4 regions of the Alteromonas sp. S005 genome follow, and region 3 is predicted to be linked to each of the others. Evidence: predicted binding sites of a transcription regulator. Region 3 holds the regulator's gene; each other region holds the start of a gene.
What was found. Region 3 encodes sigma-54, which starts transcription at its own class of promoters, with help from an activator protein. Its sites were predicted from a motif close to GTTGGCACGNNNNTNGNNT; they were not measured.
Positions count from the first base shown of each region.

Region 1: nirB (nitrite reductase large subunit NirB) is a predicted target of sigma-54. The motif match lies at 3,619-3,637, and genes of this name have one in related genera.
Region 2: glnA (glutamate--ammonia ligase) is a predicted target of sigma-54. The motif match lies at 4,156-4,174, and genes of this name have one in related genera.
Region 4: V7R55_RS16300 (DUF2884 family protein) is a predicted target of sigma-54. The motif match lies at 1,386-1,404, and genes of this name have one in related genera.

Region 1 covers NZ_JAZETN010000005.1:169,700-177,111, reverse strand. The annotation lists gene V7R55_RS08750 (nitrate- and nitrite sensing domain-containing protein) at 1-855, opposite strand, end outside; gene V7R55_RS08745 (hypothetical protein) at 1,213-1,500, opposite strand; gene V7R55_RS08740 (SulP family inorganic anion transporter) at 1,935-3,500, shown strand; gene nirB (nitrite reductase large subunit NirB) at 3,830-6,379, shown strand; gene nirD (nitrite reductase small subunit NirD) at 6,416-6,787, shown strand; gene V7R55_RS08725 (nitrate reductase) at 6,874-7,412, shown strand, end outside.
Region 2 covers NZ_JAZETN010000001.1:179,474-186,885, forward strand. The annotation lists gene glnG (nitrogen regulation protein NR(I)) at 1-602, opposite strand, end outside; gene glnL (nitrogen regulation protein NR(II)) at 592-1,677, opposite strand; gene V7R55_RS00715 (DUF4124 domain-containing protein) at 1,808-2,431, opposite strand; gene glnA (glutamate--ammonia ligase) at 2,680-4,089, opposite strand; gene typA (translational GTPase TypA) at 4,549-6,381, shown strand; gene V7R55_RS00730 (response regulator) at 6,679-7,056, shown strand; gene V7R55_RS00735 (MalY/PatB family protein) at 7,218-7,412, shown strand, end outside.
Region 3 covers NZ_JAZETN010000005.1:17,877-25,288, reverse strand. The annotation lists gene mgtE (magnesium transporter) at 1-97, opposite strand, end outside; gene V7R55_RS08130 (HPr family phosphocarrier protein) at 271-543, opposite strand; gene rapZ (RNase adapter RapZ) at 543-1,388, opposite strand; gene ptsN (PTS IIA-like nitrogen regulatory protein PtsN) at 1,472-1,915, opposite strand; gene hpf (ribosome hibernation promoting factor) at 1,929-2,216, opposite strand; gene V7R55_RS08110 (RNA polymerase factor sigma-54) at 2,247-3,728, opposite strand; gene lptB (LPS export ABC transporter ATP-binding protein) at 3,802-4,527, opposite strand; gene lptA (lipopolysaccharide transport periplasmic protein LptA) at 4,530-5,075, opposite strand; gene lptC (LPS export ABC transporter periplasmic protein LptC) at 5,044-5,622, opposite strand; gene kdsC (3-deoxy-manno-octulosonate-8-phosphatase KdsC) at 5,619-6,167, opposite strand; gene V7R55_RS08085 (KpsF/GutQ family sugar-phosphate isomerase) at 6,168-7,148, opposite strand; gene V7R55_RS08080 (calcium/sodium antiporter) at 7,151-7,412, opposite strand, start outside.
Region 4 covers NZ_JAZETN010000016.1:83,755-91,166, forward strand. The annotation lists gene V7R55_RS16295 (NAD-dependent epimerase/dehydratase family protein) at 1-210, opposite strand, end outside; gene V7R55_RS16300 (DUF2884 family protein) at 444-1,274, opposite strand; gene V7R55_RS16305 (hypothetical protein) at 1,614-1,805, shown strand; gene V7R55_RS16310 (mechanosensitive ion channel family protein) at 1,906-3,294, opposite strand; gene V7R55_RS16315 (acyltransferase) at 3,298-4,191, opposite strand; gene V7R55_RS16320 (acyltransferase) at 4,188-5,102, opposite strand; gene fghA (S-formylglutathione hydrolase) at 5,216-6,058, shown strand; gene V7R55_RS16330 (sensor domain-containing protein) at 6,144-7,412, opposite strand, start outside.

The sequences.
Region 1 (7,412 bases), 150 kb from region 3:
CGCCACTTCGATAGTCTGCATTGCATCCATTCGACGTGTTGCTACATCAAACCAAACTTCCGATATTTCTCCGGCAATCGGACTGCCGTCACCAAGCTGTGCAATCATATTTCTAAGCTGTGTAATATCGATTGCAGCAGGGCTTTTGTTTAACGCTTCTAGTGCTTCTTTATGCGGTTTACAGCTAAACTCACAGAATATACTGAAGTGATGTTCTTGTGCGTGCTGAAGTGCGGCTAGCTTTTCACAAAGGCGAACATCGAAATGAGTTTCTGCGAAACCAATAGCGCCCCACGCCCGCTCTTGCCCCGCGTATTCTTTTGCCTGCATAAAATTGAACAGAGCAACCAGTAAGCGGGTTATTGTTGGGTCGCTTGCAATATCTGCTGCTTCAAAGATAACAGTAAGTAAACTGGCCACTAAGCGACTATATGCTCGGGTGGATTCCAGTGGTGTCAGCAGCTGCTTGCTTACTTGTTCTCTCAGTCTGGGCAGGTAGTCCGTCGCCTGCATAGCAAGTGTAATGCTGCTCAACAACCGCGGGTTACCCGTAGTGATTTCATCTGTCAGGTAGAGGGACTTTAAATGGCTTTTTAACAAAGACTCCGCTTGTTCGCTAGCACCGATATACTGCATTCGCTCAACACTATAACGTTCGCCCTTTGAAGCAAGAAAGATGTTGCTGGCCCCACGTTCTTTTTGCAGTTCATGAATAAGCTCACGAACCGCAATTACAATTCGACAATTACTAGATAATTGCTCAAGCACAGTTATTTCGGCGTGCTTTGCCGCTAGCAAAAAGCGCTTAGTAGCGTCGCTACACAGCGCAATGGTCTGTTCTGGTTCATGAAGCATATTAAGGCCTGCTAATCTTTGGTACACACGTTTCGAATTTTTTCTTGATGAGTGCATCTATTGGCGAAACGATTTTTTGAAACTCTTTGCTTTTAGCCCCCTGGACTCAGCAGAGCAATACGTCTACCAAGCAACACTTATGCCCTGTTTATTAGAATTGATGAAGATAAGCGTTAGCGTGAACAAAAACGCTCGGAGTGCTGACATTTCGCGGCATGTGGTGTGACTGGAATTTTTACTTAAGGTGACTTTATAAGGGGGGACGGGAAGGTTAGCGGCGTTAAGAGGGAAGTTGAGAGGCAAGAGGCTGCGCCAAAATGGTGCAGCCTCGCAAACTATGTGGTTTTGCTTTCCAAATTAGTTTCTGACTACGCGAAGAAACCAGCCTACAAACAGCGATATTAAGAAACCGAAGAAGGCAATCATTGTGGTGATGGTTAGCATTTGTCCTGAAAAATCAGCATTCTCGCCTGTGTGCTCGCTAACCAGCATTCCTGATGCTTTAAAGATGAACAATGCCGCTACAGAAAATAGTAAAATAACGGCGGTCGACATAATAGTGGCTTTCCAATAAGCCTTCGGCGACATCCAATGTATAGCGCCTGCCACTAGCACGCACAAAATGGTCAGAATATAAGGTACCACTTTAACTCCTCGTTGAATAAGACTTGTGCCTTATTGCGACGTCTTATCGTAGCCCCGTATTAGAAATCGAAGCGCATTGAACGACGCGGTGAATAAAAACCTTTATACGATGCCATGTACGATGCAATTTGTCAGCATTCGCTATTAAATTAAGCCCTGAGGCCTTACATGAAAAATTGACAAGCTCACAGTATTAGAAATGGTGCAAAGAGCCTTGTGCTTATCACGTAAGCGCCAAGTAGTTTGGACGGGGGCTTGTTGATCTTTGCTGTACATCAACGTTCAACAGGCCGTAGTAACAATCTATTAAAAGATTTTAAGCAACAATGGTGATAGAATCGCCGAAAAATTCTCCTACCCACTTGGTGTTCTGCTGTAACGCAGTGTACGCCACGGTAGGTTGTTGTGTTTAACATCCTAGCTTCTGAGAGAACATGTTCGATTTAATTACCAGTAAAGACAGCAACGTTAAAAATGACGTGCTATCAGGTATTACCGTGGCGCTTGCCTTGGTTCCTGAAGCCGTTGCATTCGCATTTGTAGCCGGCGTAGAACCAATGATTGGTCTTTATGCGGCTTTCATGATGGGCTTAATCACTTCCGCTATTGGTGGCCGACCAGGAATGATTTCTGGTGCTACCGGCGCCATGGCCGTTGTAATGGTGGCACTGGTTGCCCAACACGGCGTGCAGTATTTATTTGCCGCGGTTATTTTGGCTGGATTACTGCAAATATTGTGCGGTATTTTCAAGCTCGGAAAGTTTATCCGCTTAGTGCCGTATCCGGTAATGCTTGGCTTTGTAAACGGTCTTGCTATCGTTATTTTCTTAGCTCAGTTAGGTCAGTTTAAAGTCACCAACGCTGCTGGAGAACTGCAGTGGATGGAAGGTACACTGCTGTACTGGATGCTAGGGCTTGTAGCGTTAACCATGGCCATTATCTATTTACTGCCTAAGCTCACAAAAGCCGTTCCTGCCTCGCTAGTAGCGATTGTTACGGTAACCGCATTAGTACACGGCCTCGACTTAGAAGCACGTACGGTAATCGACTTTGTTCGTGACTTGCTACCGGCTGACCAGCGCGACACTGCAACACTTGCAGGCGAGCTTCCTAGCTTCGCTATTCCTATGGTTCCGTTCACTTGGGAAACATTTATGATAGTACTACCAACCTCAGTAATTCTTTGCTTGGTTGGTCTTATTGAATCGCTTCTTACTCTTTCATTAATTGATGAAATGACCGATACCCGCGGTCGAGGTAATAAAGAGTGTGTTGGCCAGGGCGTTGCAAATACGGTTAACGGATTCTTTGGCGGTATGGGCGGTTGTGCCATGATTGGTCAAAGCATGATCAATATAAACTCTGGCGGCCGTGGTCGCTTATCCGGTATTACTGCCGCACTTGTACTATTGGGCTTCATTCTATTTGCTGCACCGCTGATTGAAATGATCCCGCTTGCTGCTCTTGTTGGCGTAATGTTCGTAGTGGTTATCGCTACCTTCGAGTGGGCGTCATTCAGAATTATTCGCGGCGTAAACAAAGAAGATGCCTTTGTGCTATTTCTAGTAACAGGTGTCACGGTTATTGCCGACCTTGCCATTGCGGTGGTAGTGGGTGTTATCGTTTCAGCCCTTGTATTTGCATGGAAACACGCCCGTCATATCGAAGCGAAGTCGCATATTGATAACGACGGCTGGAAAGTCTATGAGCTAGACGGCCCGCTGTTCTTTGGCTCGGTAACCCATTTCAAAGACTTGTTTGATATCGCTAACGACCCAGAAGATGTAGTTATCGATTTTAAAGACTCTCGTATCTGGGATTCATCAGGTATCGACGCACTAGATACCCTTGCAGATAAATACGAAGAGCAAGGTAAGAAGCTACACATTCGCCATATTAGCGATGAGTGTCGCTCACTGCTTCGCAAGGCCGACAAATTTGTTGAAATTAACGTAGTCGAAGACCCTCGCTACCGTGTAGCAACGGATAAACTGGCCTAATTTATTTGATAGTTCTTAATGCACCAAGTGAACACAGGTTTGCGTTTGTTTGGTGCAGTTTTGAAGTCTGAATAATACCTGTTTTTTAGTAAATCAAATAAAAACAACGGATTACGGTTTTGGCACTGAACTTGGATAGCTATAAGCGTAAAGTGTGTTTTGGTGATTTGTGTCAATCGCTGAAAAATTGTGTGATTTATAACACTCCGTAAAATGTGTTAGTTAGAGTATGCTGGTCTTAAGTGTCAGTACTAGCAAAATAGGCAACGAAGCCCGCATCAACGAAAGTTGAAGCGGGCTTTTTTTTGTCCCGAAAAAAGGGGAATATCATGACTTCATTGGACTCAAAAACGCAAATTGTCGTCGTAGGCAACGGCATGGTGGGGCACCATTTTGTTGAACAGCTTCACCAAAGCGATGCCAATGTAGAAATAACCGTTTTATGCGGCGAATCTCGCCTCGCATACGACCGCGTTTATCTGTCATCATTTTTTAGTGGCGCGAGTGCTGATGACCTAGCGCTTGCTACACCCGCTCAGTACGCCGAATGGGGAATCAATGTCGTCACCAATGCTTTAGTTACCGATATTGACCGTGACAATAATAAAGTCACGACTTCAGAAGGGCAGGTGTTTAGCTACGACAAGCTGGTGCTAGCCACGGGCTCATACCCATTTGTTCCACCTATTCCAGGCAACGATCAAGAGCATTGCTTAGTGTATCGCACCATTGACGACCTACTCGCCATTGAAGCGTCAGCCGCGGTGAGCAAAGTTGGTGTTGTCGTTGGCGGCGGTCTTCTAGGTTTAGAAGCCGCGAATGCCCTAAAGCAAGCTGGGCTAGACACTCACGTAGTAGAATTTGCGCCTCAGCTTATGGCAGTGCAGCTAGACCAAGCTGGTGGTAACGTGCTTAAAGACAAAATTGAAGATTTAGGCGTTACGGTTCATACCCAAAAGGCCACCCAAACTATCGAGGCCGGTGATACCTGCCGCTATAAAATGGTGTTTGCTGACGGCACTGCACTAGAAACTGACATGATTTTATTTTCTGCTGGTATTCGACCTTCCGACCAGCTCGGCAGAAAGTCAGCGCTAACACTGGGTGAGCGCGGCGGTATTGTTATTGATAACCACTGCGTGACGTCTGACCCGAACATTTACGCTGTGGGTGAATGTGCGCTGTGGGATAACAAAATCTTTGGTCTTGTTGCACCTGGCTACACCATGGCACGCACGGCCGTAAGTCATATTACAGGTGGCGATGCCGAGTTCGCTGGCGCAGATATGAGCACTAAACTCAAGCTAATGGGCGTAGAAGTGGGCTCAATTGGCGATGCCCATGAACGCACAGACGGAGCGCTTAGCTACACGTACTTAAATCAGCCCGAGGGCGTGTATAAAAAGCTGGTGGTAGATAGCGAGCAAAAGTACGTGCTTGGTGCTGTACTCGTTGGCGATACCAGCGACTACGACACGCTCCTACAGTATGCACTTAATAATATTGAATTACCTGAACACCCAGAAAGCCTAATTCTGCCCTCATCCGATGCTGCACCGGCGCTAGGTGCCGATGCACTGCCAGACACCGCGTCTATTTGTTCATGCCTAAATGTGACAAAGGGCGATATTGTTTCAGCCATTGAAGGCGGCTGTTGTAGCGTTGGCGATGTAAAAGGTGAAACTAAGGCCAGTACAGGTTGTGGAGGCTGTGCCGCTCTACTTAAAAATGTGGTAGACAGCGAGCTTGAAAAGCGCGGTGTGGAAGTATCGAAAGCCATTTGTGAGCACTTCAATTACACCCGACAAGAACTCTTTCACATCGTTAAGGTAAACGGCATTCGCACCTTCGACGAGCTACTAGAGCAGCATGGTGAAGGTCTAGGGTGTGAAATTTGTAAGCCCGCTGTCGGCTCAATTTTAGCCTCGGTGTATAACGACTACATTCTTAAGGCTTCACATCTTCCTCTGCAAGACACCAACGATATCTACCTTGGCAACATGCAAAAAGATGGCACGTATTCCGTTGTACCGCGTGTACCTGGTGGCGAAATAACGCCTGAGAAGTTGATTCTGCTAGGTGAAGTGGCAAAAGAATACAACCTGTACACCAAGATCACAGGTGGTCAGCGCATTGATTTATTTGGAGCGCGCGTAGAGCACTTACCTGATATCTGGGAAAAACTGGTCGCTGGTGGTTTTGAAACCGGCCACGCCTACGCGAAGGCACTGCGTACTGTGAAATCGTGTGTGGGCAGCACCTGGTGCCGTTACGGTGTTCAGGATTCTGTTGGCACTGCCATTGATTTAGAGAATCGTTACAAAGGCTTACGTGCACCGCACAAAATTAAATTTGCCGTTTCGGGGTGTACCCGTGAGTGCGCAGAAGCCCAAAGCAAAGACATTGGCGTTATTGCTACCGAGCAAGGCTGGAACCTGTATGTTTGCGGGAATGGCGGCATGAAGCCTCGACATGCAGACCTGTTTGCCACCGACCTAGATACCGAAACCCTTATTAAGTACATCGACCGCGTGCTGATGTTTTACGTGAAAACGGCTGATCGCTTACAGCGTACATCGGTGTGGATGGACAACTTAGAAGGTGGGTTAGCTTACCTGCAAGACGTTGTGATAAACGATGCTCTTGGCATTAATGGTGAGCTTGAAGCACAGATGGATGCTGTGGTTGATGCTTATCAGTGCGAATGGAAAACCACCATCGAAAACCCAGAGTCGCGCAAGCGTTTCCGTCAATTCGTAAACAGCAATGCTAGCGACACCAATATTCAGTTTGTTTCAGAGCGAGGCCAGGTTCGCCCAGCTACTGAAGCTGAAAAAGTAGCAGGTAAAGATCAGTTCATTCCTGTCTCTATGGTATAGCCACTGGCTTATCAACCCTGTTAGGAGAATCAAATTATGTCAGCAGCGCAAAATGTAATGGCGTCAGAACCACAGCAAGTGCAATGGCACTACGTTTGTGAGACGAACGACTTAGTGACAAACAGTGGGGTTTGCGCCCTTGTCGACTCACAGCAAGTGGCAATTTTCAGTTTGAAGATAAACGGCGAAACTCAGGTTTTCGCCATTAGTAACTACGACCCTATTGGTAAAGCAAACGTACTCTATCGCGGGCTTCTAGGGTCGATAGGCGGTGCACCTGTTGTTGCTTCGCCTTTATACAAAGAGCATTACTTTTTAGAAACCGGGCTGTGTAAAGAACACGACGATGTTTCCGTCACGGCTTACGCTGTGAAGGTAGAGGGCGAAAAGGTTTTTGTGGGCGTTTAAGCAAACTGTCTTTTTTATACGCCCACATGAATAAAGCCTGTTAGCAAAATGCATTCAAAAGCTGTGAAACCGAAAAAGGTAATGAAATGAATATGCCTACACGACAACCCGACATGATGTCTGAACAATTAAGACAAACAACATGCCCATACTGCGGCGTAGGGTGTGGTGTAGATATCAGTTGCAACGTAAGCAAGCGTGCCGTAACCCTGGACACTGTTAAAGGCACGCCAGAGCATCCCGCCAATTATGGAAGATTGTGTGTTAAAGGAACAAACCTGCTTGAAACAAACGACCTAAGTGGACGTTTGCTTCACCCAACCATAGCAGGACAATCGGTGGATTGGGACACGGCCACCGATGTGATTGCGAATAAGATCACATCTACCATTGCGCATTATGGCGCGGATGCCGTTGCTTTTTATGTATCAGGACAGCTTCTCACTGAAGACTACTACATTGCCAATAAACTTATGAAAGGTTATATCGGCAGTGCCAATATTGATACCAACTCTCGACTTTGCATGTCATCAGCCGTAGCTGCTTATAAGCGCGCTTTTGGGGAAGACGTGGTGCCTTGTGATTACACCGACTTAGAGTGTACAGATTTATTAGTGATCACTGG
Region 2 (7,412 bases), on a different contig from region 3:
ATTGCAGCCATATTAAGCGCAATAAAAGGCTTGCTCGCTCTGGGGCTGTGTCTATGAAGTGCGTGCGCCACCAGCTCTTTACCCGTACCCGATTGGCCGTTAATGAGCACGCTAATCGAAGAACGTGAAAGTCGACCTATAGCACGGAAGACTTCCTGCATTGCAGGTGCTTCACCAATTATCTCAGTCACAACGTCTTCAACTTGTGACTTGGACACCGTCGACTGCTCTCTTGCATGAGCAAGGGCGCGTTGGGTTAAGGTTACCGCTTCGTCGATATCAAAAGGTTTTGGCAAGTATTCAAATGCCCCTTTTTGATAAGCGTTTACCGCGCTGTCTAAATCCGAATGCGCCGTCATAATGATAACGGGAAGCAATGGATGGGAAGCGTGTACTTCGTTCAGTAATGTCATGCCGTCCATTTGTGGCATTCTTATATCTGAAATGATGACTTCGGGGGCTTGGCCGCTTTGAAGTTGAAGCAATAAATCTTCAGGGTTTTCAAAACTTAAACAGCTGATATCAGCGGCTTGTAAGGCCTTTTGCAGCACCCAACGAATAGAACTGTCATCGTCGACAATCCACACAGACTCATTCGTCATCGTCTGTCTCCTTACGATCTATTGGTAGATAAATTACGAACTCAGTGTGACCAGGGTAGCTGTCTACATCTATTTTGCCGCCGTGGTGGTTAATAAGGGTTTGCGAAATGGATAAACCCAGCCCAGAGCCATTCTTTTTGCTTGTGACCATGGGATAGAAAAGTGTGTCTTTAATTTCAGGAGGAATACCCGGGCCGTTATCTATAATCTTTATTTTGGCAACCAGTGCATGACGCTTCGTTTGAATCGTCATTTGGCGCTCAATTCGCGTCACCAACCTAATTTCAGGGTTAGGAGTTTGGCTTTCGGTTAAGGCCTGAATGCTATTTCTGACTATATTAAGCACCGCTTGCTGAATCATATCAGGATCTAATAAAAGCGGCGGTATACTGGGGTCATAATCGCGGACTATAGCTATAGGATTATCTGAATCAAAACGCATAAGGCTACGTATTTTTTCAAGAGCCTGATGCACATTACTTTCTTCGAATCGAGGCAGTGAGTTAGGGCCTAGCAAACGATCCACCAGGTTGCGCAGACGATCAGATTGCTCAATGATCATACGGGTGAATTCTTTGTGCTCTTCCAACAGCTCTTTTTCTAAAAGCTGCGCTGCGCCTCGAATGCCACCTAGCGGGTTTTTTATTTCGTGCGCCAGACCACGTACTAGCTCTCGAGCCGCATAATGCTGTGCATTTTGTAAATTCTCTCGAGAAATACGCTTTTGCTGGTCAATCTTTTTTACTTCGAACAACAGCCTAGGGCCATCTTCAAAGTGTAAATTAGTAACGGTTAAATCCGCAGAAACATAGCGATTATCTCTGAACGCTAACTTAATTTCGTTCTCGGTAAAGTCTTCACCTTTTCTAATCGCCGCTTTAAGTCGGGTTGTCTCAATTGTGCCCGGTAAGAAAAAGTCTTGAAGCGGGTGGCCGGTAAGTTGCTTTAGACCCGTCTCGAACAAAGCTTCGCCTGCATGGTTGGCGTAAACAATGGTCAGTCTGTTATCTACCATCACCAATGCAGTGTTTAAGCTATTTATAAGCTGTTGTGTTTCTAACTCGGTGGAATGCATCCGAGCCCGTCTCCTTTGCACCATAATTGTGCATTGTAGCTTGCAATAATGCGATGCGCGAATAAGAGGCTAAGCAAACATAGCTGACTGAACCTCGGTGGTGCGCTTACAGAACAATGGTTGCACGCTTTTAGTTATTAATTAACGCCGATGCCTGATGTAGGTAAAGCGTTTGTTCTGGAGACGATGCAAGAGTCTTGCCCGTATTGTTTGTTAGCTCAACTTTGTAAGTATGTGCTCCACGATGGACACCTGACAGTTTAAATACGCCCGAACTATTGCTTGCAAATGGGGCGTTATCGAAAATTAAACGATAGATGGGGGCTTTGGGGGCACCAGTTTGTGCCGCAGAAATGGTAAGCTCACCTAGGTTATTTCGGATTGTTGCTTCTGGTGCAGGAGATTTAATAACTACGCGATAACTTGGTTTTGGGGCATCAGGCTTAAGCGGTGGTGGGGGAGGCACTTTAGTAGCTGTGACGACATTTTGGGTTTTATCATCGAATGCCAGTGGCTCAGCATTTTGTTGAGGCTTATCGGTGAAAGTAATAGAGCCGTCTTTTCCTACCACCTTATAGATTGTTGTAGTCGAAGATGATGGAGCAGTCGATGCCTCGGCGCCTTGCTCTGTCTCGTTTGTTTGTGCTTCTTGCTGCAAATTATTGCCTTGCACTTCGCTCAGCGTAGCGGCTTGCAGAGGTAACAATCCATTACTGCTACTCAATAGTAGTGTGAATAAGCAAATGTATCGCATTTTGTTTCGCACGTGTCGTTACCTAATCTATATATTTTGAAAATGCTAGCTTACTACATTGTTAGACTGGCTCTGTCTTTGAGTCTATCAAGTGATAGTTAAAAAAGGTTTGCGTTTGGCTGGCTGCTCTAATGCCGCAAACATAGATATTATTTTTTAACGTCACCCTAATGACATAGTAGTTAATTAGCACCCATAAAAAAAGCCCGCAGAGCGGGCTTTAGTATATATCGCTATACAGAGTGTTATTACACGCTGTAGTACATGTCGAACTCAACTGGGTGAGTTGTCATGTTAAGTTTAGTTACTTCTTCTGACTTAAGGTCGATGTATGCATCAATCATGTCGTCAGTCATAACGCCACCTGCTTTAAGGAAGTCACGGTCGTTATCAAGTGCTTCAAGTGCCATTTCAAGCGAGCTTGCAACAGTTGGAATTTCAGCCGCTTCTTCTGCAGGTAGATCGTACAAGTCTTTATCCATAGCATCGCCAGGGTGGATCTTGTTTTTGATACCGTCAAGGCCAGCCATTAGCATTGCAGAGAATGCAAGGTAAGGGTTAGCTGTTGGGTCAGGGAAACGTACTTCAATACGACGCGCTTTATCGCTGGTTACGTGCGGAATACGAATTGATGCAGAACGGTTACGCGCAGAGTATGCAAGCATTACCGGCGCTTCGAAGCCAGGAACTAGACGCTTGTAAGAGTTTGTAGAAGCGTTGGCGAAAGCGTTGATTGCACGCGCGTGCTTAATGATACCACCAATGTAGTAAAGTGCTTCTTCAGACAGACCTGCGTATTTGTCACCTGCGAAGATGTTAACGCCGTCTTTAGAGATAGACTGGTGACAGTGCATACCAGAACCGTTATCGCCAACAAGTGGCTTAGGCATAAAGGTAGCAGTTTGACCGTATGCATGTGCAACGTTGTGTACCACATACTTGTAAACTTGAATTTCATCCGCTTTCTTAACTAGCGTGTTGAATTCACAAGCGATCTCGTTTTGACCCGCTGTCGCTACTTCGTGGTGGTGAGCTTCAATAACAAGGCCCATTTCTTCCATAACCATACACATAGCAGCACGAATGTCGTGAGCAGAATCTACCGGAGGTACTGGGAAGTAGCCGCCTTTAACACCAGGGCGGTGAGCCATGTTGCCGCCTTCGAATTCTTCACCTGAGTTCCACTTTGCTTCTGAAGAATCAATTTTGTAGAACGAGCCTGCCATATCTGTGTGGAAACGCACGTCGTCGAAAAGGAAGAACTCTGGCTCTGGGCCGAAGAAACATGTGTCGCCGATACCTGTAGATTTCAAGTACTCTTCTGCGCGACGTGCAACAGAACGTGGGTCACGCTCGTAACCTTCCATTGTTGAAGGCTCAACAATGTCACAACGGATGTTTACTTGTGTTTCTTCTGCGAAAGGGTCTACTACGCAGCTGTCTGCGTCTGGAAGAAGAACCATATCTGATTCGTTGATGCCTTTCCAACCAGCAATTGAAGAACCGTCGAACATTTTACCTTCTTCGAAGAATTCTTCATCAACAACACTTGCAGGAATTGATACGTGTTGTTCTTTACCTTTGGTGTCGGTAAAACGTAAATCTACAAACTTCGCTTCACTTTCTTTAATCAGCTCTAATGCCTTATCTACTGACATCGTGTCCTCCAGGTTTAATGTAAAAATGCGGAATGATCAGCTTCACCCCAACAGTGGCAAAAGTGAAAGCGATTATCATGCCATTTACAAGCATGCCGATTTTTGCGGCATAGACAGGCATCTATCACTTCCATTTGAATAGGTTTGCACCATAAATGTGCGACAGTGCTCTATTGTGGTGCTTAATTCTTACTTTTATGTCATCTAGCCTAGATCACTTTGTATCACATCACCACTGTATATGTTCAATTCGGTGCAATTGGGATGGTTGTTTTTTGAACTAAAGAGGGAATTCTAATAAAAGTGACTTCTAAGCAAAAAAAGGTGCGCAAACGTCGTGGTTTTTCTGTACAATCCGCGCAAATTTCTCTATCTGCATTTTTTTGCAACAAATCTAATGCAGACTTATTCGATTCCCGAATTAAGTTGGCATCGATTTACACAGGCTCTATATTAAGCATGAATACCACTGATATTAGTAAATTGCGTAATATCGCAATCATCGCCCACGTTGACCACGGTAAAACCACCCTGGTAGACAAACTGTTACAGCAGTCTGGCACCCTTGAATCTCGAGGCGAGCAAGAAGAACGCGTAATGGACTCGAACGACATCGAGAAAGAACGTGGCATTACCATCCTAGCTAAAAACACAGCGATCAACTGGAACGACTACCGAATCAATATCGTAGACACTCCAGGACACGCTGACTTCGGTGGTGAAGTAGAACGTGTAATGTCAATGGCTGACTCTGTACTTCTACTTGTAGATGCACAGGAAGGTCCAATGCCACAAACGCGTTTTGTAACGCAAAAAGCATTTGCCCAAGGCCTTAAGCCAATTGTTGTTATCAATAAAATCGACAAGCCTGGCGCACGCCCAGATTGGGTAATGGACCAAGTGTTTGACCTTTTCGACAACTTAGGTGCAACTGATGAGCAGCTTGATTTCCAAGTTGTTTACGCTTCTGCACTAAATGGCTGGGCATCACACGACGCTGACGAGCCGCAAGAAGACATGAATGCGCTGTTTGAAACTATCGTTGAGCAAGTTTCTGCACCTGATGCAGACGTAGACGGTCCTTTCCAAATGCAGATCTCTCAGCTTGATTACAACTCATACGTGGGCGTAATTGGTGTGGGTCGTGTTAAGCGCGGTTCGGTTAAGCCAAACCAACAAGTGACGGTTGTTACTGCTGATGGCGAAAAGCGCAACGGTAAAGTTGGCTTAGTCTACGGCTATCTTGGTCTTGCACGTCATGAAGTTGAATCAGCGCATGCTGGCGACATCATTGCTATCACTGGTCTTGGCGAACTTAAGATCTCTGACACAATCTGTGACCAAAATACAGTTGAAGCGCTTCCTCCGCTTACGGTTGATGAGCCTACTGTAACTATGACCTTCCAGGTAAACACGTCTCCGTTTGCGGGTAAAGAAGGTAAGTACGTAACGTCACGTAACATCCTAGAGCGTCTTAACGACGAACTAGTACACAACGTGGCGCTTCGCGTTGAAGAAACTCAAGACCCTGATAAGTTCCGCGTATCAGGTCGTGGTGAACTTCACCTAGGCATTCTTATTGAAAACATGCGTCGTGAAGGTTACGAGCTTGCTGTATCTCGTCCAGAAGTAATTCTGAAAGAAGTAGATGGCGAAACACAAGAACCTTACGAAACGCTAACTATCGACTGTGAAGAGCAACACCAAGGCTCTATTATGGAGCAGCTAGGTCTTCGTAAAGCCGAAATGACTGATATGTCTCCAGATGGCAAAGGTCGTGTACGTATCGATTTCGTTATTCCAAGCCGCGGTCTAATTGGTTTCCAAACAGACTTCATGACAATGACGTCGGGTTCTGGTCTTCTGTATCATACGTTCGATCACTACGGCCCTTACAAAGGCGGAATTATCGGTAAGCGTAAAAACGGTGTACTAATTGCGAACGCAAACGGTAAAGCACTAACTAACGCCCTGTTTAACCTACAAGAGCGTGGCCGCCTATTTATCGGTCACGGTGTTGAAGTTTACGAAGGGATGGTTATTGGTATTCACAGCCGTGACAACGACCTAACAGTAAACGCGCTTAAAGGTAAGCAGCTTACAAACGTACGTGCCTCTGGTACTGACGAAGCGCAAACCCTAGTTCCACCAATCAAAATGTCTCTTGAGCAAGCGCTTGAGTTTATCGATGATGATGAACTAGTAGAAGTAACGCCAGAGTCTATCCGTATTCGTAAGAAGCTTCTTACTGAAAACGAGCGTAAGCGCGCATCGCGTGCACCGAAGTCTTAATAGCTTCTAAGACTACATCAGTTTAAAAATGCCAGCTTTTGCTGGCATTTTTTATTTTCTCAATTGATATTTTCAAGCCTGCCTTTTTTCACCAACTCACACTTACGTTCTTGTGTGAAAAATTAGTTGTTTCAAACAAACAGTCTTATGTTGAAAAAAGCGTAAATATCGACCAAAGGTTAGTGGTCAAATGGGTTTTGAGATTCTATGCTTGTAGATAAGTGGGCTTACGCTTTAATTCGTAAGCTAAGTCGTTGTAATATCAGCGGCTAATGAACCTATGAAAGGGGAAGGGTAGTGTTTTCTGTAGCCGTAGTTGAAGATGATCCCATCACGTTAGACCTAATTACTGACGCGTTAGAAACGCAGTTAGACGCTACCGTTTTTCCATTTACGCGTAGTAAGTTTGCTAGAGATTTTTTGCTGCAACAAAGTTCTGATTCGTTAAGCTTAATCATTAGTGACCAAGTCATGCCCGATTATGACGGGCTTAGTCTTTTAAAAACCTGTCAGTCATCGGGTTTAGACGTTCCTTTTTTGCTCATAACAGCTGACCCCAATAAAGAACTCGTTATTGAAGCGCGAAAGCTTCAAGTCACTGGTTTCCTAGCTAAACCGCTTAGTATGGAAGAGCTGGTTCAAAAATCTAAAGAAGCGGTCACAAACGCTAATTAAGCCTTAAAGGTCAGACCTAGGCGTTTATAACGCCTTTGCTTTATCTCTATAAAAGTACATTTCGATATAGCAAATTCGGGTTAATTCATCTTACGCCCCTAGTTTAAGAGGCGCTAAAATTCTACACTGTTGGTATAAGTTTTTATGCAACAGGATGTAATGTGAGCGCCTTATTCGATAATACCCCTTCTAGAAAAGATACGTTTTCGTTCAAATGGCAAAAATACAAAGGAAGAGACATCATTCCTGCGTGGGTGGCTGATACCGAGTTTCGTTGTGCTCAGCCAATCTTAGATGCCATTTCTAGCCAGGTTGAACATGGAAATATGGGGTATATACTGCCTGCCCATCACGAC
Region 3 (7,412 bases):
GAAGTTTACGTACAGAGACAAATTGACCGTTGATCAATGCAGCGTTAAGAGCGCGTAACTGTGTTTGTACGTATTTAGAAACAAGCGCTTCTGCCATAAGGCGTTATTCCTACTATGCTGAGATTGAAAATAGAAGCTGTGTAGCCTAAGTATGTGTAGAATATCGCAATTATATTAAGTCTGTCATGATAATTGCGTAGGTTCTACAAGAGAATTTTACTTAACAGTGCTAACTGTTGATTAATTCAGCAAAGGGAAGTTGACTTACCGCTATTCGTCTTCGTTAAATTTACCTTCAATCAGCTCTTCAATAGCTGCAAGTGCGTCGGCTGCGTCATCACCATCAACAATAACATCGACCTGTTCGCCCTGATGACTCTCCAACATCATTAAGCCTAAAACGCTGCTAGCGTCTGCTTCTTTATCACCTTTTTTCAAAATGATTTTGGCATCAAATTGATTAGCCAGCTGTACCAGTTGCGTGGCAGCTCTGGCGTGTAACCCCAATTTATTGACGATAGTAAGTGTTTTTTTGATAGTCATTATTGGTTGAGCTCTCTGTGACGAATTTGCACATCAGGGTGTATTTCGCCGAAGGTTTTTGACAAGGTTTGGGCAATATAGACAGAGCGGTGTTGGCCGCCAGTGCAGCCGATAGCCACAGTCACATAGCTTCTATTGTTGCGTTCTAAATGGGGAAGCCATGTGGTCATTAAATTTTGAATTTGCCAAATAAACTTGGTCACTACGGGTTGTGAGCCTAAAAACACCTCAACGGGGGCATCTAATCCAGTGAGGTGTCTAAGGTCCGTTTCCCAATGAGGGTTTGGTAGAAAGCGCGCATCAAAAACATAATCGGCATCTTTGGGTATGCCATGTTTAAAGCCAAATGACTCAAACACCAGTACAAGGCGAGAGCTCTTTTTACCTAGGATACGTTCTCGGATCAGCTCTGCGAGTTGGTGTATTGTTAGCTTGTCTGTATCTAAGTACAAATCAGCGCGCTCAGTAATAGGAGCGAGCAGCGCAGACTCTGCTCTAATAGCTTCTGAGAGAGACTTATTTAGCTTGGCTAAAGGGTGAAGACGGCGCGTTTCGCTAAACCGCTTAACCAGTACATCATCGCTTGCGTCGATGTACACTATAGTCATAGACCAAGAAGAAGGCAGGTAGTCTAGAATCTCTACCAAATCATCAGGATTTTTGGGTAAGTTTCTTACGTCAATACTTACCGCAACTTGATCGTATTCATCAACAACAGTATGGGTAAGGGTAGGAAGCAAATTAACTGGGATATTATCAACACAGTAATAACCTAAGTCTTCTAATGCGCGAAGTGCGACAGACTTACCAGACCCTGAACGACCACTGATTATGATCAGCTTCACCTAAACTCTCCCTTATATTCTGGTTTCATCACATACGCGTTGTTGATTTAAGCGCCTGCCTATAATGTTTAAGCGCTTATTGTCTAACTTAATGCAGAAATAATTTCGTCGCTGTTTGTTGCACGTCGTATTGTTTTAATGGTTTCTTTGTCGCTTAGCTTGCCAGCAACGGTAGCTAATGTTTGAAGGTGTCCTTCGGTTTGCTCTTCGGGAACGAGAAGTGCAAAAAAAATATCTACAGGCTTTTCATCTAGGGCATCGAAGTTGATAGCAGGCGTGCTGGTTACAACAATTGCTATCACCTTATCAAGGCCAGCCAGGCGACCGTGAGGCAGTGCTATGCCGTTTCCAATACCCGTACTACCCATACGTTCTCGAGCCATCAAGCTATTTAGAACCGTTGCCTGGTCGATGTTATCGTTATGCTTGGCAGCGATATCAGCGATGATCTCAAGAATTCGCTTTTTACTATTACACTGAACCGCACACTCGGTGCGGTCCAGACTTACGATGGCTTGTATATCCATGCTTAATTAACTACTAATGTTTTTTCAGTTTTTCCTTATGCTTGATTACCTGCCGGTCGAGTTTATCAACCATGCTGTCAATCGCCGCATACATGTCGGTATTTTCTGAGGATGCGAATACTTCAGCGCCACTTAAATGAACAGTCGCTTCAGCTTTTTGATTTAATTTTTCAACGTTCAGGATGACATGCACATTAGAAATGTGATCAAAGTGACGTTCAAGTTTGCTGAACTTCGTATCGACATAATTACGCAAAGAGTCGGTGATTTCGACATGATGACCAGTAAGGTTGATTTGCATATTTCGTCTTCCTTATATTATTAAGCCCGGTTAGATAAGGCTTTTGCGTTGGTTCGACGGCGGGATCGATAACGATTCCCGGTATTTTGCTATTGTTCGCCGAGCGACTTTTATGCCTTGCTCGGCCAACAACGAAGCAATCTTGCTATCACTTAGCGGCTTGCTAGGATTTTCCGCAGCCACTAACTTCTTGATCAATGCACGAATCGCTGTGGATGAACATTCACCACCTGACTCGGTTGCAACGTGGCTTGAAAAGAAATACTTCAACTCGAAGATACCACGGGGCGTATGCATGTATTTTTGCGTTGTCACACGTGAAATAGTGGATTCGTGCATATCTACCATTTCTGCGACATCATTTAGCACCATTGGTTTCATCATTTCCGGGCCGTGCTCAAAAAAGCCCATTTGTTGCTGCACAATGCAATTTGCAACCTTCATCAAGGTATCGTTACGAGATTCAAGGCTCTTTATGAACCACTTAGCCTCTTGCATGTGCGAGCGGATGAATTGTGAATCGCTACTGTTCTTAGCACGGCGACTCATCGCAGCATACTGTTGGTTTACGCTTAGTTTAGGCAGGCTGTCAGGGTTCAGTTCAACCACCCAACGGCCATTTTTCTTAGTTACTGAAACATCAGGTATGACATACTCAGGCTCTTTAGTAACTAAAGCACTACCTGGACGAGGATTCAAGGTTTGAAGTAAACGCATTGCTTCGCGTAGCTGATCCTCTTTCAATCGGCTCTTACGCATAAGCGTGCGGTAGTCTTTACTGCTCAGTAAGTCCGAATATTCCTCGATAAGCTGCTTTGCTTCAGTGAGCCAAGGGGTGTCGTCCGAGAACTGGCGCAATTGCACCATAAGACATTCCTGAGGGTTACGGGAACCCGAACCAATGGGGTCGAACATCTGAATGCGCTTAAGCACACATTCGATTTCGTCCATCTCGATAGGCTCTTCTAAGTCATCGTCATTAACCGCTTCTAAGATATCGTCAAGGGTTACGGTTAGATAACCCGACTCGTCAATTGAGTCGATAATAGCTGTGGCAATAGCGCGGTCAGTATCTGAAAAATGAGTCAGGCGCATTTGCCAAAGCAAATGCTCTTGGATGTCTTCGGTAGTTTCACCTTGGAAGATTTGTTCGTCATCATTAGACGGGCCAGGCGCAGGCGCAGAAGAGGCGGAGTAGTACTCGTCCCAGGTGCTGTCGATAGGCAGCTCATCGGGAAGGTCGTTCTTCTCCAGTGCATCTCCTGCTTCTAGCGTGTCGCTTGATGCAGAAGCTGTCGCTTCAGCAGCGCTATCGTCACTATCGACATTGTTCTTTTCTACTTGTGGCTCGTCGCTACCTTCTTCCACTTCTAAAAGCGGATTAGAGTCGAGCGCTTCTTGAATCTCTTGCTGGAGATCAAGCGTAGAAAGCTGCAGCAGCTTAATAGCCTGCTGCAGCTGAGGTGTCATGGTAAGTTGTTGGCTAAATTTTAGCTGTAAAGATGGTTTCATCTACGTCTTATTTAAATGCTCTAAATTAAATATACCAGAGCGAAACTGAAAAATGACAATTCGGTTACACTAACTATAGCCTGAATTGTTCGCCTAGGTATACGTCCCTTACTTTTTGATTACTTAAAACCTGTTCCGCAGTTCCTTGCGCAATAAGCTCGCCATGACTCACAATGTACGCTTTTTCGCAAACATCCAATGTTTCACGTACGTTATGGTCCGTGATAAGGATACCAATACCCCTATCTCGCAGATGCTGTATTATCTTCTTTATATCATTAACTGATATTGGATCAACACCGGCAAATGGTTCGTCTAACAAAATAAATTGTGGTTTTGCTGCCAGAGCGCGAGCAATCTCTACGCGACGCCGTTCTCCCCCTGACAAACTCATTCCCGTACTATTACGTATATGGTTGATATTAAATTCATCAAGTAGTGCGTCCGCTTCTTCTTCCTGCTGTTGTGAATTTAAATCTTTACGGGTTTGCAAAATGGCCATGATATTTTCATGTACCGTAAGCTTTCTAAAAATTGACGCTTCTTGCGGAAGGTAGCCTATACCGCGGCGTGCGCGCTCATGCATTGGCTGATGAGTAAGCTCACTATCATCAATTTCAATCTTGCCTTTGTCTAGGTTGACCAAGCCCACAATCATGTAAAAAGTGGTGGTCTTACCAGCACCATTTGGGCCAAGAAGACCGACAATTTGCCCAGTAGAAACTGAAAGACTCACATCGCGAACGACTTGTCGCGATTTATACGATTTAGCAAGGTTTTTAGCGCTCAAAGTTGCCATTGCTATTCATTGCCCTCGTTGTCTTTCTTAGACGACGTTTTACGAATAGTGTCAGGAGTAAACACTGTTGTTACTCGACCTTCACCATTTTCACCGGCGCCACCTGTTGCAAGCAATTGTTCAGTAATCATATCGAACGTAATTTTATCCCCTTGTACTTTACTAGAATCTTGCTGTAGTTCGGCATTACCCGCCAGAGAAATAGTGCGATTAACCACCTCATAGCGAATTTCATTAGCTTTGGCTGATACCGGTGTACCGTCTTCTAATGATTGAGAGTAGCTTGCTGGGTTCCCTCGGGCGATAAATATTTCTCGGCCGCTGCCATCAGTAGCAATAACTTCTACTTCATCCGCTTCAATGAGGAGTGAACCTTGAGTAATCAGCACGTCTTCCTTGTACAGAGCCGTTTTGTTTTTACCATCAATAAACTGGGTATTTGACCCTATTTTAATGGGCTGTGAAAAATCTTCTTCACTGGCTTGTACCGCACCGCTAGCGATGGCAAGTAGAAAGCTAGTTGCTAGGGGAATAAGTGGTTTGTACATGATCTAAAAGCTCGTATTCTTGTGTGCGTAAATTCGCGTTAAACCCATTGCTTAAAATAAGGTATTGCGTACCCAGTATCTCAACGGGTTGATCAGATGTCATTTGTTTCGTGTTTAAATTTATTTGGATGTATTCGGTGGATAAGCTTTTGACAAAATCATCGCTGGTTTTATTTTCAATAACAACGCTATCTTCAAGCTGAATTAACTCATTGTTATACAGCGTTCCTTCCTGCGCAGTCACAACCCAAGGTGATGTTGCACTCTCTGTATAAAGAGTATATTTAGGCTGCTGAAATAACACGAAACCCAATTGGTCGTAGTGTTCCATAGACTCTGCAAAGACTTTGTGATTTAACTCGCCGTCTTGGTTGTACAAGGTTGTAGTTAAGTTTTTTGCCTTATATGCAGGCTTAAGCGCATCATTTTGACTGCTACCTTGCGTCTCAGGCTGCTCTTCCATCCAAGTTGGGACATACATCAACAGCGCTAAGATAAATAGCGCCGATATGCTTAAACCCAAGCGATTGAAGCCAAATTGGCTCATACACTAGCTCCGAAAATATCGTTTGCCACGCCCTTAGCTTGCAAGATGGTATCCGATATTTCTCGGACTGCGCCAAAGCCACCCGGCAGTGTGGTGATCCAGTTCGCTTGTTTTGCAACGAAAGGATGAGCATCAGCGACTGCAATTTTTACCGCTACATGTTGGTACATACCAGTATCGGGCATGTCATCACCTACGGCGGCAACTTCTCTTTGGCTTAACCCAAGGCTTTTCATTAACCCGGCAAGCGCGTCTGCTTTGTTTTCCTCGCCTTGAATAATGTGCGCTACGTTTAGCGCCTTCATTCTATTTTCTACAATTGCTGAGCGTCGTCCTGTTATTACAGCGACATTAACGCCATTACTTACAAGCGCTTTTACGCCATATCCATCGCGGGTGTGAAAAGCTTTAAGCTCTTCTCCGTCATTACCTAAGTAAATACGGCCGTCTGAGAATACGCCATCCACGTCACATACTAGAAGCTTTATGTGCGCCAACTGCTCATAAAGTGCCTGTTCTAGATCAGTGTATAGAGTCGTCTTCATTTAGAGTACTCCCGCTTTCAAAAGCATGTGCATGTTGAAGGCTCCGACAGGGTTGCGCTTTTCATCGGTAACCATCAATGCGCTTATTTTATGGGTTTCCATTAGGTTTAGGGCTTCTACAGCTAGCTGATCTGCGGTGGTTGTTTTGCCGCCTTTGGTCATCACGTCTTCTACTGTTGCATTGTGCACATCTATACGAGCGTCGAGTATTCGGCGTAAATCACCATCAGTAAATACGCCCGTTAACGAACCATCTGAGTCGATGACCCCTGTCATGCCCAAGCCTTTTTTGGAAATTTCCAAAAGCGCTTCAGCGACAGATGAATGTAGATTCACCAACGGAATGTCGCTGCCGCTAAGCATAATATCGCTCACCTTTAGCAGCAGTTTTCTGCCTAAGCTACCGCCAGGGTGTGATAGTGCAAAATCGTCTGAGGTAAAGCCTTTTTGGTCGAGCAGTGCTACCGCAAGGGCATCACCCATAACCAGTGTGGCTGTTGTACTTGATGTAGGGGCAAGACCTAACGAACAGGCTTCTTTTTCAACGCTTATATCAAGTACTACATCTGCGTGTTGACCCAACGAGCTATCGGCACTATTGGTCATTGCTACCACTTTAATGCCTAAGCGCTTAACAACGGGCAGCAGGTTAACTAATTCATTGGTTTCACCAGAATTAGAAATGGCTAATAGCACATCTCCTTTACTCAGCATGCCTAAATCGCCGTGGTTAGCCTCGCCGGGATGCATGAAAAAGGCCGGTGTCCCGGTACTCGCAAGGGTAGCGGCAATTTTATTGCCAATATGGCCAGATTTTCCCATACCGCTTACAACCACTTTGCCTTCGCATGAGAAAAGAATGTTACATGCGTTGATAAAGTGCTCGTTTAAGCGCTCTGCAAGATTGGCAATAGCCTGCGTTTCAATGTCGATAACACGCTTTGCCGATTCGATATAGTGCATCTGAGTTTGTGTATTCATGATTATCCGAACAGCCAGAATTGGTAGCCGATAAAGCAAGCTAGAAGTATAAATCCATTTGTTCTTGATATTGTACGCTTTCCAATTAAATCGAAACTGAACAAGAACAACAGCAAGGTTAAACCAAGCATAACGTACATATCTCGGTTATAAACGTCAGGGTCTAGCAGGCCTGGGGCAATTAACCCCGGCATACCGAGTACGGCTAGCAGGTTGAAAATGTTAGAGCCAATAATATTGCCGAGCGCTAGATCATCTTCACCT
Region 4 (7,412 bases), on a different contig from region 3:
TAATAATAAAGTCGCGTCTTGCAAGTAGCTACATAATACAGATGTATCATCGCCCAGCGCATATTCAATTGCGGTGATACCTTGTTCCTTTAACGCTAGGCGTTTCTGTTGGCTTCGAGTAGTGCCTATAATATTGACCTTACCTGACAGTGCGTTGCCTACATAGCCGGCTAACCAGCCATAGCCACTAATTACTACATTCTGAGTCATCGATTAAATTCCCCTTTGTTTGGGCTTAAGAGTACATCAATCGGGGGGCGGATGTCGTTAATACGCCTACCAATAACTGAAAAAGCAGAAATCTGAGTGAGGTGAGATATTAAAGAGTTAGCTAGCAACTGGTATAAAAACTAAAAACCGACTGGTTTCAGTCGGTTTCAAAGTAAGCGATACAGAAAGGTAAGTAGTTTGTTGTAGCGGGTTTAGTTCGCTAAATTACACGACTACATTTTCATTTCGTCGTTATGGCCGTGTTGGGCTGGTTGACCAATGTCCAGCAGGTTCAAATCATCAAGCCCAGAGATAGATGCCTGCATTTTACCTTCGGCATAGTCGGCTTTCTTCAACACTTTACACAAAGCATCGCCTTTCTCTTCTAGCGAAGCGGCTTGGCTTTCTAATCGGTATTCTAAATCTTCACCCCAGCGCTCCATTTTTTGTTCAAACTCAGACATATCACCACCTTCCCACAGCATTTGTGTGCCAACCGCGATAAGAATTCGGCCCATAGATTCACTGATCAAAGATTCAATTTGTGTTTCAAACTCTTGCTCCCAGCTTTCGTCAAACCAGCCTGGCTCGTCAAATTTCGTAGAATCTACGCGAATATTACCCGCGTCATCATAAAATGAGGTGTTTAATTTAGTTTCTAGTGAGTTGAACAATTCATTGAAATCATCACTCATTTGGTCACCGCCCAGCAGTTCAGTAAATACTTCAGTTACTGCTACGTTGGCAATTTGCAGTCCTTCACTGGCAATGGTAAGAGTCATAGGAATAGCAATATCAATGTTGTTGTAGTATTCACTTACCCAACGTTGCTGTTCGCTGTCTAGCGAAACTGACTCGCCGTTAATAGTCATATTGTGTTGGGCATCAATGGTCATTACTGAACCATTGTCCATCTGAACCGTGAGGTCGCCTTGGTAATACTGAATATGGCCATCTAGCTCCATGTCGCAGCTATTGTTCTGAAAGCTTGTGTCATGCGCGAATGCGTGGCCACTTATCAAAGCACTGGTAACGGCAACAGAAAGTAGTAGTTTGTTAGACATTGTTCATTCCTTAGTTTACATGTGACGCATTGACCTTGGTAAATGGGCTCAATGGCTTGTAGAGTCACTGTTAAATAAACACTAGCGTTGTTCGCTGGCATATCTTTAACAGAGCAATGGCCTTGCCAAAATTTAAAACTTATATATTTCAGTGGGTTAAGTTTTTTGTTGGTTTTTAGCGATGGTTTTCAATTCACTATTTAGTGAAATTGCAAACTAATTAGTAGTTTTGACTAAGATCAATTAATACCAATAGCGATACATTTAAGCCAATCCAAGCATGGTGAAATCTTATTTATTGGTGCATAATACCGCCAATATTTTTAAGGGGTTATCACAATGGCTGATTGGATTAATGCAATTATGTTTGGTGTTGCGCTAATTGCCTTTACGCTAGGGCTAAGCAGCGTCGTTATGGGCTTTATGACTGCTAAAGCAGGTGCTGAAGGTATGCAGGAAAAAATCGAGTACGGTTTTTTTGGCGTTACTGGTTTAGTACTTTGCTTACTGATGGCCTACGCACTGGCTTAAGCGATAAATACTATGAAAAAACCGGCTATTACAGCCGGTTTTTTTTCGCCTTTTAAAAGATACAGATATCAGTTCTATTGCCGTTGTTCTTGCCGCCGTGTCAGCTCTTGTTCTGATCTCCTTCAGGCGCATTAACTTGCCTTGGCGTATTAGCACTTTTATCATCAATACGGTGCTGAGCAGGTTCCTGTCGGGCATCGCTTTCGTCAGTGCTGTTAAATACGCTGTGTTCACGATGAGCAAGCAAGGATAAATGCCCATCACGTTGATAAGCGCGTAAGTCGAACAAATCCAGCATGGCCATGACATGGTCAAAAATATCGGCCTGCACTTTCTCGTACTTCACCCACTCTTTTTGAATGCTAAAGCAGTAAATTTCTAAAGGTAAACCCAGCTCATTGGGCGGTAGCTGCCTAACCATCAAGGTTAGTTCTTGATTTATATCCGGGTGCTTGCGCAAGTATGCCTCTAAGTAGGCTCTAAAAGTGCCAATGTTGGTAAGTCGGCGATTGTTTAGCAGATCCGACTCATCGATAGAATAATCTCTGTGATAGGCACGGAGCTCATTTTTCTTCTTGTCGATATATTCATTGATATAGCGAATTTTCGAAAAGCGCTCAAGCATATCGTTGTCACAGAGCTTGATAGAGTGCACATCAATATAAATAGCGCGCTTAATTCTGCGTCCACCAGACTCTTGCATGCCGCGCCAGTTCTTTACTGCTTCTGTGGTGAGGCTATAGGTCGGCAGCGTCGAAATAGTTTTATCCCAGTTTTGTACTTTAACGTTAGTAAGGCCTATTTCGAGTATCTCACCATCTACTTCATATTTGGGCATCGCAATCCAGTCGCCCGTATTAAACATGCGGTTGGCGGCAATTTGAATACCTGCAACAAAGCCTAAAATGGTGTCTCTGAAGATGAGTAGCAATACAGCTGCAATGGCGGTTAGGCCTGACACGATTAGCAGCGGGCTTCTATCTACAATCAAAGAAATACTAAGCAGTATCGTAATGATTGCGAAGGCAAGTTTGGTTACCTGAATGAAGCCTGTAATAGGGGCGCGCCGGGATAGGGCTGAAGCATTGTAGACATCTTCTACTGTACTTAGCATGGCGTACAAAGCTAATAGCCCACTATACAGCATGTATAGTTGAGCACTCTTAATCACCAATCCATGTATGACTGCTTCGCTATCAATGAGTACAGGGGTAGTGATGTAAATAAAGAGAGCCGGGAAGAGGTGCATTAAACGTCTAAAAAAGCCGTGCTCTTGTAGCGCGTTATCCCACCTGTTATTCGACTTATATACCCAGTTAGCAATTTGAGGCCGCACTAGCAGGCGCGCAACCACGTAGATTAGGACTGCTACGAATAGTATAGAGCCTAGTGCAAGCAAATTGTAAAGCGGATCTTCAGTGGTCAATTTTGGAAAAACGTCTTTAACCAAATGAATGAAATGATCGCGTACTGAAGCACTGACTTCCATTATTTACAACTCCAACAGTTTCTTTATTCGATTGTCTTTATTTTCCCATAGACCATTCAACCATTTTTGGAAATAAAGACGAAACTCAGACTCAGTGCGTTCTGATTCTTGTTGTAGCTCTGGCACTGGGGTAACGTTTACGTCGATAACGATTTTTGTCATCTGACCGCTTAACATTGCCATCATGGGGTGACGTTTATTTTCAGGGTAAAGCAGAGAGATATCTAACACATTAGTGAACAGTTCACCCATAGCTGATAGCGTGAAAGACACACCGCCGGCTTTAGGTGGCAGCAGGTTTACGTAGGGGCTTTGCTTAGATAAATGCTTTTGGGTTGTGAAGCGCGTTCCTTCTACAAAGTTAATTACTGTAGTAGGAACCGTTCTAAACTTTTCGCAATACGCTTTAGTGGTTTCTAAATCTTTGCCTTTTTTGTCCGGATTTTTTTCCAAATATGCGCGGGTGTACCTATGCATAAAAGGCATATCAAGCGCCCAAGCGCCTAACCCCACAAAGGGTAACCAGATGAGCTCTTTTTTTAGAAAGAACTTAGGCGCGGGAATGCGGTGTGTGGCAAATTCAATAAGCAGAATAATATCTAAATAACTCAGATGGTTGGCGATAATAAGGTACCAACTGTTTTTTGAGAGCTCACCGTGAACCGAGCACTCTATATCAACCTTATTGAATAGCCTGATTAAAAGTACGCTAATCCGTCCAAAGCTAAACATTAGGGCATGCATAACCTTGTTCCAAGCAGTTCTAATTCTTCCATTTGGTAACAGCAGTTTTACTAAGCCAAGTAGGATAATTAGCCCGCCCCAAAAAGCGAGGTTGAAAATTTGCAGCGAGGTGTGCAAAACAAAGATAAAAGGCGCAAGTACTACACGAATCATAATGGTTTCTGAGTTGCGTTAAGTGAATCTAAAAGTTGATCTTTGGCGTGCCATTGTTCATTCAGCCATGTTTGAAAACGGGCGCGAACTTGTGGGTCGTCAAAGTAACTATCGTTAAATACGCCATTTTCCATAATGTCTTTAATAGGCATTACTTTGATATTTACACGAATATCGCGCACTTTACCGCTCACGAAGTCCCAGAAAGAAGGAACGCCGTTTGGGTAGTCTATGGTTACGTCGATAAGCTTGTGCAAATGCTCCCCCATAGCTGACAACACAAAGGCCACGCCGCCAGCCTTGGGCTTCATTAAGTGAGCGAACGGCGAAGCTTGTTTGTCATGCTTTGCTTGCGTAAAGCGCGTGCCCTCTACGAAGTTCATAATGCTGACGGGTTTATTGCGAAACTTTTCACACGCTTTGCGTGTGGTTTCCATATCTTTCCCTTTCAGATGGGGGTTTTTAGCCAAGAACGATTTTGAATATCGACGCATAAACGGAAAATCCAGCGCCCACCAAGTAAGGCCTAGTATTGGCACATAAATTAGTTCTTTTTTAAGGAAAAACTTTAGAAAAGGGATCTTTCGGTTGAATACACGTTGAAGAACTAAGATATCGACCCAAGATTGATGGTTAGCAATAACGAGATACCAATCGTCTCGAGTAAGTTTTTCAAGTCCGTTTACTTGCCACTTGGTACGCCCACTAATGCGCTGATTGAGGTTATTAACACCAATCCACGCAGTGGCGCATGCATCAAGCAAATAGGAGATGAAGCGACGCCATGGGGCAAAAGGGATTAACTTAAATATCGCGAGTATGAATATAGGTGTTGACCACAAAACTGTATTCAGGAAATAGCAGATAACCGAAATAGTGCCAACAATATGATGCAACAGGGCTTTTACCATTGTACTTACCTCAAAAATTAGGCGCTTAGTGTAAACGAACTTGATCTAAAATCCGATAGAGCCTTTACTGATTCCACAATAAAGGTGCAAATTTATGAGTTTAAGGAGCTGAAATGGAGCTTATTGGCGAAAATAAAGCATTTGGGGGCCAGCATTTGCGCTATACCCACAAAGCTGAAACCACACAATGCGATATGACTTTCGCAATCTTCCTTCCCCCGTTTGCCTCGAAAGAGAAGCCGGTGCCGGTGTTATATTGGTTATCGGGTCTAACTTGTACCGACCAAAATTTCATGCAGAAAGCCGGTGCAATGAAACTTGCGGCGGAACTAGGTATGGCCATTGTTGCGCCTGATACATCGCCCCGTGGTGAAGGGGTGCCAGACGATGAAGAAGGGTCTTATGACTTCGGTTTAGGTGCAGGCTTTTATGTGGACGCCACACAAGCACCGTGGGATAAACACTACAACATGTATAGCTACATTGTTGATGAACTGCCAGCGCTTATCGAAAGCGAATTTCCTGTGACTAAAGAGCGGGCGATTAGCGGACATTCTATGGGCGGGCACGGTGCGCTTGTTATCGGCATGCGTAATCCCAATAAGTTCGTATCGGTATCGGCGTTTAGCCCTATTTCGAATCCCTCAGATTGTCCTTGGGGCGAAAAAGCACTCGGTGGATATTTAGGGAGTGACAAAGCATCATGGAAGGAGTTCGATGCAGCGCTATTGTTAGCAAGCAAAACCCATAGCGTTCCTCTACTTGTCGAGCAGGGTACAAAAGATGAGTTCTTGCACGAGCAGCTGAAGCCTCAATCGCTTGTGCACGCTGCTCAGCAATCAGATACGCAGCTTACGCTGAATATGCATGAAGGTTACGACCACAGTTATTTCTTCATTGCATCCTTTATCGAAGAGCACTTAGAGTTCCATGCAGGCCATATGGGCTTAATTTAAGCGTATTTATTTAAGCCAAGAAAGTGCATCAAGCAGCCAGAAGACATGCTGGCTGCTTGTATCGTTTTAGTCAAAAGGCCTAAGGTTACGTTAACTTATGCGCCTGAGAGATGAACTCATCAATCGCAACGGGTTGCTGATACAAATATCCTTGGCCGTATGCGCATTGGTGATTCTTTAGAAACTGCTGTTGTTGTGGCGTTTCAATGCCTTCAGCAATAATTTTGATATTTAAATTACTCGCAAGCCCGAGAATCGCCTGAACGATAGCTTGGTCGTCGGTATTTTTCTCAAGCTCACTCACAAAAGAACGGTCAATCTTAAGCTCATCAATCGGCAATTTTTTCAAATAAACGAGCGAGCTGAAACCCGTACCGAAATCGTCAATCGATACAGTAATTCCCATAGCTCTGAGCTCGTTAAGCAAAACAGATACTGTGTTTAGGCTATCAACGAATACGCTCTCCGTTAATTCGATAGATAAGTTCGAGCCTTGTAGTTGATGGTCATCCAGTGCGTTTTTAATTTGATTAAGCAGTGTTAAATCTGATACTTGGCGACCTGATATATTAATTGCCAATCGAATGTTTAAGTTAGCTGCTTTTAACGCTTCAATAGCATTACAGGCTTCATTAATTAGCCATTCGCCAAAGGGGAAAATGAGTTCACTTTTCTCTGCCAAAGGAATAAATATTTCTGGCGAGATAAATTTATTTTCAGGCGTTATCCACCTTGCAAGCGCTTCACACTTTACGACTTTTCCAGAAGAGAGATCGACGATGGGCTGTAAAAAGAGTTTAAGCTCGCTATTTTTAATGGCGTTGCGAAGCTCTGTTTCAAGCTCATGAATGTCATGATGCTGCCTTTGTAGTTCTTCACTGTATGCAAGGACGACGTTTCTGCCCTGATATTTAGCGGCTTGAAGTGCAATATCTGAACATTGCAGCAGCGTTTCTGATGAACAGCAGTCCTGTGGAAAACTCGCCTCACCAATATTAACACCTAGGTTGGTCTCGTTGCCGTTAAGCACGGTGTAGGTCTGGGTGAGTTTGGTTAAAAGCTGTTTAACATACTCGGCAGTACTGACTTCTTTAAAAGTATCAATGCGTTTTACCAGGGCAAACTCGTTACTGCCGATTCTCGCAATAAATCCGCTGTTGCCAACGAAGGTTTGTAGCCGTAAGGCAAAAGACTTTAAAATTTCATCCCCAGATTGATAGCTCAGCGCCTCATTAATCTTTTTGAAGTCGCAAATGTCAATGATAAACAACTTAAAAGGGGTTTCTTCCTGTATCAGCCGCCTGATCGTGCTGGTAAACGAATTGCGGTTCGCAACTTTTGTTAGCGAATCCAT